DNA from 2 places in the Allobosea sp. GW821-FHT09G06 genome. Region 2 is predicted to be linked to the other one. Evidence: predicted binding sites of a transcription regulator. Region 2 holds the regulator's gene; the other holds the start of a gene.
The links. The regulator LexA, encoded in region 2, represses DNA repair genes until DNA is damaged. The targets are predictions, from matches to a motif close to TGTTCNNNNTGTGTTCNG.
Positions count from the first base shown of each region.

Region 1: AC07NY_RS06120 (putative DNA modification/repair radical SAM protein) is a predicted target of LexA. The motif match lies at 2,351-2,368, and genes of this name have one in related genera.

Region 1 is NZ_JBWKOI010000001.1:1,258,151-1,262,568, forward strand. Features, by position in the region: gene AC07NY_RS06115 (UdgX family uracil-DNA binding protein) at 1-1,109, opposite strand, end outside; gene AC07NY_RS06120 (putative DNA modification/repair radical SAM protein) at 1,106-2,338, opposite strand; gene AC07NY_RS06125 (biliverdin-producing heme oxygenase) at 2,521-3,069, shown strand; gene AC07NY_RS06130 (HWE histidine kinase domain-containing protein) at 3,066-4,418, shown strand, end outside.
Region 2 is NZ_JBWKOI010000004.1:165,315-169,732, forward strand. Features, by position in the region: gene AC07NY_RS20005 (ComEC/Rec2 family competence protein) at 1-1,901, shown strand, start outside; gene lexA (transcriptional repressor LexA) at 1,895-2,608, opposite strand; gene AC07NY_RS20015 (molybdopterin molybdotransferase MoeA) at 2,689-3,900, opposite strand; gene moaC (cyclic pyranopterin monophosphate synthase MoaC) at 3,900-4,382, opposite strand; gene trpC (indole-3-glycerol phosphate synthase TrpC) at 4,379-4,418, opposite strand, start outside.

The sequences.
Region 1 (4,418 bases), on a different contig from region 2:
TTGAAGTGCTTCACCGCATTGGTGACATAGGCGCGCGCCCGATCGAGACCGGCCTCCCTCATCGCCCGATCGAAAACCTGCCCTGCCGGTCCGACGAAGGGCCGGCCTGCCAGGTCCTCATGGTCTCCGGGCTGCTCGCCGACGAACAGGATAGGTGCATCCAGCGGGCCTTCTCCGAAAACCGTCTGCGTGGCGTGGCAATGAAGCTCGCAACGCCGGCAGCGTTGCGCCGCAGCGGCCGCATCCTGCCAGGACGTAATCACGGGATCGTCGGCAGGCACCTCGGGCCGATGCCGAAGCTGCCTGACATGTCGTTCGGGTGGCTGCGTCGGGGCGCGCATCACCATATCCTCTGCTCGCCGGGCGGCGCTTGCGATCAGAGGCACAATCAATTCGGCCTCGGGTAGGTTCCGCCAGTATTTCACCGGCATCTCACTTTTCATCGCCTTCGGCTTCAGGCGGGCCGGATTGAAGATGTTGGCGTAGTAGGTGAGCCAATAGGCCTCCATGGCATCGCCGTCCGGCGCGTCGGCCTTGCTGGCGGCGGGACCGAGTTGGAGGGCCGTGCCGTCCCAGTGCAACGACCCCTGCGGCGTCATGATCGACCAGATCATCCCGGCGAAGCGCCCGGTGAAAAAGCTCGCGGCACGTTCGAGGATGAAATGCTCCGGCTCGAACCAGGCAATGAACGGGCCGTCCTCGCCCGCGCCCGACACGGCCCGGAACCGGACGAAGGCGGTCATCTTGTGCAGGTCGCGGCGCACCGAGCGGGCCATCGCCTCGGCGCGTGCGATGTCAGAATCGGCTGCATTGTCGAGCAAGCGCGGCTCGTCCTGCAAACGCAGCAGCAGGCGGTGCAGCAGGACGAAACGGCCGGCATCCCGATGACAGACGACGTTTTCGGCAAGCTCGATGAAACGGCGAGACACAGTCAGGGCGGCACTTCCGTCCGCGACCGGGGCGTCATTCTCCATCGTGAACAATCCGGCATCGTCCTCGCTCGTCAGCCAGGCGACGGCCTCGGGCTGGACGCCGGCGAGCGCCAGCCGGCGTGCCTCGCGGCGCCAGCCGGCAAAATCGGCTGGCCCGTTCAGCCGGGCCGCGATCACGGGAAGAGCGTCAATTGTCGCGGTTGCGGCTTCAACCGTGCCCGCAGGTTCGGCGCGTCGAGTCCGCTGCCCGGTCGCCAGCCCTCCGCGAGAATGAAATGCCGGATCGTCGCGAGCGAGCGCGTCAATCGACCGACATCTTCAAGCCGGAGCCGGCGCAACCGTCGCGAAGCCAGGATGCGATCGACGCTGCGCGTGCCAAGACCCGGGACCCGCAGCAAAGTCTCGCGATCGGCCCGGTTCACATCGACGGGAAAGCGCCCGCGCTCGCGCAAAGCCCAGGCGAGCTTGGGGTCGATATCGAGATCGAGCATCTCGCCATGCCCAAGGATTTCCTCCGTCTCGAAACCATAGAAGCGCGTCAGCCAGTCGGCCTGATAAAGCCGGTGCTCGCGCATCAGCGGCGGCGGCTGGAGCGGCAACTGGTGCGAGGCATCCGGGATCGGGCTGAAGGCCGAGTAATAGACGCGCTTCAGGCCGAAGCTGCCGTAAAGCCAGGCACTGCGATTCAGGATGGCGGAATCGCTCGCGCCGTCGGCACCGACGATCATCTGCGTGCTCTGCCCGGCCGGCGAGAAGGCCGGGGCCTTCGCGCTCTTCTCCCGTTCCTCGCGCGCGGCCTCGATCTTCAGTTTGAGGCCGCCCATCGCGCTCTTGATCTCGCCCGCCTGCTTCTCCGGAGCGAAGCGCGCGAGTGCCGCCTCGCTCGGCAGTTCGACATTGATCGACACCCGGTCGGCGAAAAGCCCGGCGCGTTCGATCAGATCGCGGCTCGCGCCGGGGATCAGCTTGAGATGGATATAGCCGCGGAACCCATGCTGCCGGCGCAGCGTTTCGGCGACGCGCACAAGCTCGGCCATCGTGTAATCGGCCGAGCGGATGATGCCCGAGGACAGGAAAAGGCCTTCGATATAATTGCGGCGGTAGAAATTCAGGGTCAGCGCGACGACTTCCTCGACCGAGAAGCGGGCGCGGCGAACATTGCTCGACGAACGGTTGATGCAGAAGACGCAGTCGAAGCTGCAGAAATTCGTGAGCAGGATCTTGAGCAGCGAGATGCAGCGGCCATCGGGCGCATAGGAATGGCAGATGCCGGCGCCCGTCGTGGAGCCCAGCCCCTTTCCATCACGCGAATCCCGTTTCGTGGTGCTGCTCGACGCGCAGGAGGCGTCGTATTTCGCAGCGTCGCTGAGGATTTCGAGCTTCTCCAGGACCGAGAGCTGTGCCATCACTCTTCCTTTTGTTCACTATATGTTCTTAAGGCGATCTCGGCCCGGTTTCAAGCCAATCCCTTGGATAAGAATGCTGGGCGGACCGGAGCGACAGGAAAATCCGCAATGAAAACAGCGCCGTTTCCGTCGATATCAGGTTATAGCAATGCTGATGCGGAACGATTCTGGATGCCGATGCAATGATTGAGATCAGAAGTTTCCTGCGCGACGAGACGAGCGAGCTTCATCGCGAACTGGATGCCATCGTCGGCGTTTTTTCGAACCGCATCGCGTATGCCCGCTTCCTGCAGGGGACGTACCGCCATCGCGCGCCGGTCGAGGCGGCGTTATTGAATGTCGATGCCGCGCGCACCTCCTCATGGCAGCCGCGCCAACTTCTGCCGGAGCTGGAGGCGGATCTCGCCGACCTCGCGCTCCCGCTTCCCGCGGCCGAGCATTTCCATCTGTCAAATGACATGGCTGCCTTCCTGGGAGCTGCCTATGTTCTCGAAGGCTCCGCCCTGGGCGCGCGCGTGCTGGTGAAGGGAGTGGATGCTCTGGGATTCGGGCCTGAATACGGAGCCCGCTACCTCTCGGCGCAGGCCGGCTCCCTCGACAGCTGGCGCATGCTGCTGGTCGCGCTTGAAGGGCTCGACCGGCAGGCATGGGATGCCGCAGCTCAAGCGGGCAGGGCGGTCTTCATGCATGCCATCCAGGCCTTCACCTCGGAAGAACTCTCTCTCGCATGACGACTGTTGATCTGACGAACTGCGATCGCGAGCCGATCCATATTCCCGGCAGCGTCCAGCCGCATGGCTGCATGATCGTGTGCGATGCCGAGGCGGTGACGATCAGGCGCCATTCCAGCAATGCCAGCGCCTTCCTCGGCCTGGGGGAGTTCGAACTCGTCGGCCGCAGGCTCGAAGAGGTTCTCGGCGGGCCGGTGGTGCATGAGATGCGCAATGCGCTCGCCCGTTCCGGCGTGCCCTCCCGAGCCGGCTTGATGCCCCGCTATCGCCTTCCCGTGCTGGATCGCGAGTTCGACATTTCGATCCATGCCTTCAAGGGCAACGCCATCATCGAGTTCGAGGAGAGCGTCCCGGCCGGGCCGAGCTCGCCGCTCGAATTCGCCCGGACGCTGGTCGGCCGGCTCTCGGACGTGACGACGCCGGCCCAGCTGATCAAGAACGCAGCGCGTCTGCTCCGGGCGGTGCTGCAATACGACCGGGTGATGATCTACCAGTTCGCGCCAGACGGCTCGGGCAAGGTCGTGAGCGAAGCCAAGCGCCCCGACCTCGAAAGCTTCATGGGGCAGCATTTCCCGGCAAGCGATATTCCGCAGCAGGCGCGGCAACTCTATCTCCTCAACCCGATTCGCGTCGTCTCGGATTCGAGCGGCGAGCGCTTTCCGATCACGCCCGTGCTCGATGCGGCTGGGGAGCCGCTCGACCTGTCCTATGCGCATCTGCGCAGCGTCTCGCCGATCCATTGCGAATATCTGCGCAACATGGGCGTCTCGGCTTCGATGTCGGTCTCGATCATCGTCGATGGCGCACTCTGGGGCCTGATCGCCTGCCACCATTACAGCCCGCGCTCGCTCTCGATGAACCGCCGGATCGCTGCGGAGATCTTCGGCGAGTTCTTCGCGCTCCAGCTCGGTGCCCTCACGCAGAAGCAGATGCTGCTCGCAGCGGAGAAGGCGCGGGACTTCCTCAACGGTCTGCTTTCGTCAGCGGCGCATGTGACCGATGCCTCCGGCTTCCTCGGCCAGCATCTCGCGGAGTTCCGCAACCTCGTCGAAAGTGACGGCGTCGGCGTCTGGGTGAATGGCGAGTGGCGGGCTGAAGGCAGCGCGCCGCCGGCCGAGTTCGCTGAGGAACTGGCCGCTTTCGCTGGGTCGGTCTGCGAAGGACGAATCTGGGCAACCACGGCGCTGGCCGAGGCACTGCCGTCAGCACGCATTTTCGCCGACGCATTCGCGGGTATGCTCGCGATCCCGCTCTCCCAGATTCCGCGCGACTACCTGTTCTTCTTCCGCAAGGAACTGGTCCATACGATCGAATGGGGCGGCGACCCCAACAAGACCTATACGACAGGC
Region 2 (4,418 bases):
TCGCGGCGCCGATGCTGGATCGGCCGCGCATCGGCAAGCTGACCGGCTTCGTCGAGAGCGTCGAGGCGCGCGACAGCGGCGCGCGGCTCGTCGTGCTGGTGACCGATCTCGCCAATGTGCCCGTTGATCAGCGGCCGAAACGGGTCCGCGTCAACATCCGGCAGGGCTCTGTCGCAGCCGGGGACCATATCGTCGCGACCGCGCGCCTGCTGCCGCCGCCGGGGCCGGCGCGGGCGGGCGGCTATGATTTCGGCCGCGACGCCTTCTTCCGCGGGATCGGCGCCGTCGGCAGCGTTTCCGGCAAGATTGCCCTAGTGCCGGCGCCTTATCCGATGCCGACGCGCTTAGCGATCGACGTGATGATCGACCGCGCCCGCAACGCCCTGACCAAACGCATCGCCGAGGTCGGGGGCGGGCAGGGCGGGGCCATCGCCGCCGCCCTCGTCACCGGCAAGCGCGGCCTGATCACCGAGGCCACCAATAATGACCTGCGTGCCGCCGGCATCTACCACATCGTCTCGATCTCCGGCCTGCATATGGTCCTCGCCGCCGGCACGATCTTCTGGCTGGTGCGCGCGCTGCTCGCCCTGTCGCAGACGGTTGCGCTGCACTGGCCGGTCAAGAAGCTCGCCGCGGTCGCGGCCATGATCGGCGCGACCGCCTATTGCGTCTTCTCGGGCAGCGATGTCGCGACCGAACGCTCGCTGATCATGACGCTGGTCATGCTCGGCGCGATCCTGGTCGATCGCGCGGCGCTGAGCATGCGCAATCTCGCGCTTGCCGCGATGATCGTTCTGCTGCGCGAGCCGGAAGCGCTGCTCGGGCCGAGCTTCCAGATGTCCTTCGGTGCGGTTGCGGCGCTGATCGCCTTCGCCGAGCGCTGGGAGAGACGAGACCGCAGCGAGCCGCCATCGGCATTGCCCTGGCCGCTCGGGCCGATCTGGACGGCGGCGCTCGGCATCCTCGTCACCACCATGCTGGCGACCGCCGCGACCGCTCCCTTCGGAGCCTATCATTTCCAGACCTTCAACCCCTTCGGCCTGCTCGGCAACGCCATGGCGCTGCCTTTCGTCTCGCTCTTCGTGATGCCGGCGGCCGTGTTCGGCGTACTCGCCTATCCGTTCGGGCTGGACTGGCCGGCCTGGGCCCTGATGGGGCTTGCCTCCGACGTCGTGCTCAAGGTGGCGCATTGGGTCGCGACCATCGATCATTCCACCGTGACGGTCGCGGCCTTCGGCTCAGGCGTGCTGGCCTGTTTCGCTGTGGCTTTGCTCTGGCTGACGCTCTGGACCACGGCCTGGCGCTGGTTGGCGGCCGTGCCGCTCATCCTCGGCGTTGCCATAGCCGGCAAGCCGGAGCGGCCCGAGATCCTGATCGAGCGCGACGGCTCGGGGCTGGCCGTGCGCGGCCCGGACGGGCGCCTCGCGATCGCGGGCAAGCCCAGCCGCTTCGTCCTGCAGCAATGGCTTGCCGCCGATGGCGACAGCCGCTCGCCCGAAGATCCTACGCTGCGTACCGGCGTCAGCTGCGACCGGTTGGGGTGTGTCGCGCAGACAGCCGACAAGCGCACGATCTCATATACGCGCGAGCGCCTCGCCATCATCGAGGATTGCCTGCGCGCCGACCTCGTCGTCACCGCCATCCCATGGAGCGGGGCTTGCAAGGCCAGGCTGGTCGAGCGCATGGCGCTATCACGCGATGGCGCGACCTCGCTCTACCGGACGGCATACGGGTGGAGCCGCCACATCTCGGAGCCAAATGCCGCCGAACGCCCCTGGAGCCGCCGGCGCGAGCCGCGCCCGGCGGTGTCGGCAACACCGTCGGCCAGTCAGCCGGCAACGGCGCAGCCTGCATCAGCCTCCGACAGTGAGGCCGATGCCGATGTCGAGCGCCTTCAGTAACGCCGCATCAGGTTGACGAGGCGGCCCTGGATCTTGACCCGGTCGGGACCGAGCACGCGGGTCTCGTAAGCCGGATTTGCGGCTTCGAGCGCGATCGAGGAACCACGCTTGCGCAGGCGCTTCAGCGTCGCTTCCTCGTCGTCGATGAGAGCCACGACGATGTCGCCGGTATTGGCCGTGTCCTGCCTGCGGATGACGACCGTATCGCCGTCGAGAATGCCGGCCTCGACCATCGAATCGCCGCGCACTTCCAGCGCGTAATGCTCGCCGGAGCCGAGCATGTCGGGCGGCAGCGAGACGGTGTGGCTGCGGCTCTGGATCGCCGAGATCGGCGTGCCCGCCGCGATGCGACCCATGACGGGAATGGCGATGGAATGCCGGCTGTCGTCCTCGACGGCTGTGGGCCGAGGCTTGGCGACGCTCGGTTGCGCACCGAGACCACCCTGCACGACGGCCGGGCTGAAGCGTGGACGCGGCTGCGGCGCGCCGAGCCCGTCCGGCATCTTGATGACCTCAAGCGCGCGCGCCCGGTTCGGCAGGCGGCGGATGAAGCCCCGCTCTTCCAGCGCCATGATCAGGCGGTGAATGCCGGATTTCGAGCGCAGGTCGAGCGCATCCTTCATCTCGTCGAAGGAGGGCGGCACACCGCTCTCGCGCAAGCGTTCCTGGATGAAGCGCAGGAGTTCGTGTTGCTTGCGTGTCAGCATGGTCGCCGCCAGCCCCTCAATGCGCAGATTCGAAACAAAGCACGAACACCATACGCGTTCTGCTTGTGTTCTGCAAGCTGCTACCGCAAGGGCAGGATATGGCAGGTATCGCCCTTCTTCGCCGGGGCGGCATGGGCCGGACGGATTGTCAACGCTTGCGCCCGTGCCAGCGTGCCGAGCATCGAGGAATCCTGCCGGTCGAAGGGCGTCGCGACCCAGCCTTCGGGCGTCAGCGTGAGCTCCGAGCGCAGGTAGTCCTCGCGCTCGTCGTTGCCTGGCATGTCGCGGCCGAGAATTGCGGGGATGCTGCGGTCGCGATCGGCATCCGAGATGCCGAGCAGCGCCTCGATCAAGGGCAGCACGAAAAGATGGCCGCAGACGATCGAGGAGACCGGATTGCCCGGCAGTCCGACCACGACCATCCGGCCGAGGCGCCCGGTCATCATCGGCTTGCCCGGCCGCATCGCGATCTTCCAGAAGCCGAGGGTCATGCCGGCGCGCGTCAGCGCTTCCTGCACGAGGTCATGCGCGCCGACCGAGGCGCCGCCCAGCGTGATCAGCACATCGGCATCGGCCTCGCGTGCCTGCGCGATCTTGGCTGCAAGGTCGGTATGATCGTCGCGGGCAATGCCGAGATCGATGACAGTGCCACCGGCCTTCTCGACCAAGGCGGCGAGCGAAAACGAGTTCGAAGCGACGATCTGGTCGCGGCCGACCGGTTCGCCCGGCGCCACCAATTCATCGCCGGTGGCGAGGATCGCGACGCGCGGCTTGCGCCGGACGGGCAAAGTCGGATGCCCCATCGCGGCGGCAAGCCCGAGCGCCGCGCTGTCGAGCACGCGGCCGGCTTGCAGCAGCACGTCGCCTTCGTGGAAATCCAGTCCCGCCGCGCGGAGGAACTTGCCCTTGGCCGGGGGGATGCGGACGCGGATCACCGGGCCGCCGACGCCGTCAGCGTCTTCCTGCATCAGGATGGTATCGGCTCCATCAGGCATCGGAGCGCCCGTGAAGATGCGCACGGCCTGTCCCGGCCCGACCGATCCGTCGAAAGCCCGGCCGGCGGCGGATTCGCCGATGACCGAGAGCGAGACGCCTTCCGCCATCTCGTCGCCGCGCACGGCGTATCCGTCCATGGCGGAATTCGCGAAGGGCGGCTGTGTCCGGAGCGCCTTGACCTCGCCGGCGAGCACCCGCCAGGCGCATTGCGCCAGCGGCAGGGTTTCTGCTCCCGTCGGCCCCGGAATGCTGTCGAGCAGCGCCTTGCGCGCGACGGGGACCGGAGTGAGCGCCATCAGCTAGCTTTTGCCTCGTAATCGCCGGACTGGCCGCCGGATTTGTGCAGCAAGCGGATGTTCTCGATCCGCATCGCCCGGTCGACGGCCTTGACCATGTCGTAGACGGTGAGACAGGCGACCGAGACGGCGGTGAGCGCCTCCATCTCGACGCCGGTCTGGCCCTTCATCTTGACTTCCGCGCGCACGCGCACGCCCGGCAAGGCCTCGTCGATGGCGAGATCGACGGCGATCTTGCTCAGCAGCAGCGGATGGCAGAGCGGGATCAATTCATGCGTGCGCTTCGCCGCCATGATGCCGGCGAGGCGCGCGGTGCCGAGAACGTCGCCCTTCCTGGCGTTGCCGTCACGCACGATCGCGATCGTCTCCGGCGCCATGACGACCTGGCCTTCGGCGACCGCGATGCGGGTCGTCTCGGCCTTGCCGCCGACATCGACCATATGCGCCTGGCCTTGCGCGTCGAGATGGCTGAGCCGGCTCACGCCGCGACGGCCTTGCCGGTGAGCAGCGCCTGCGTC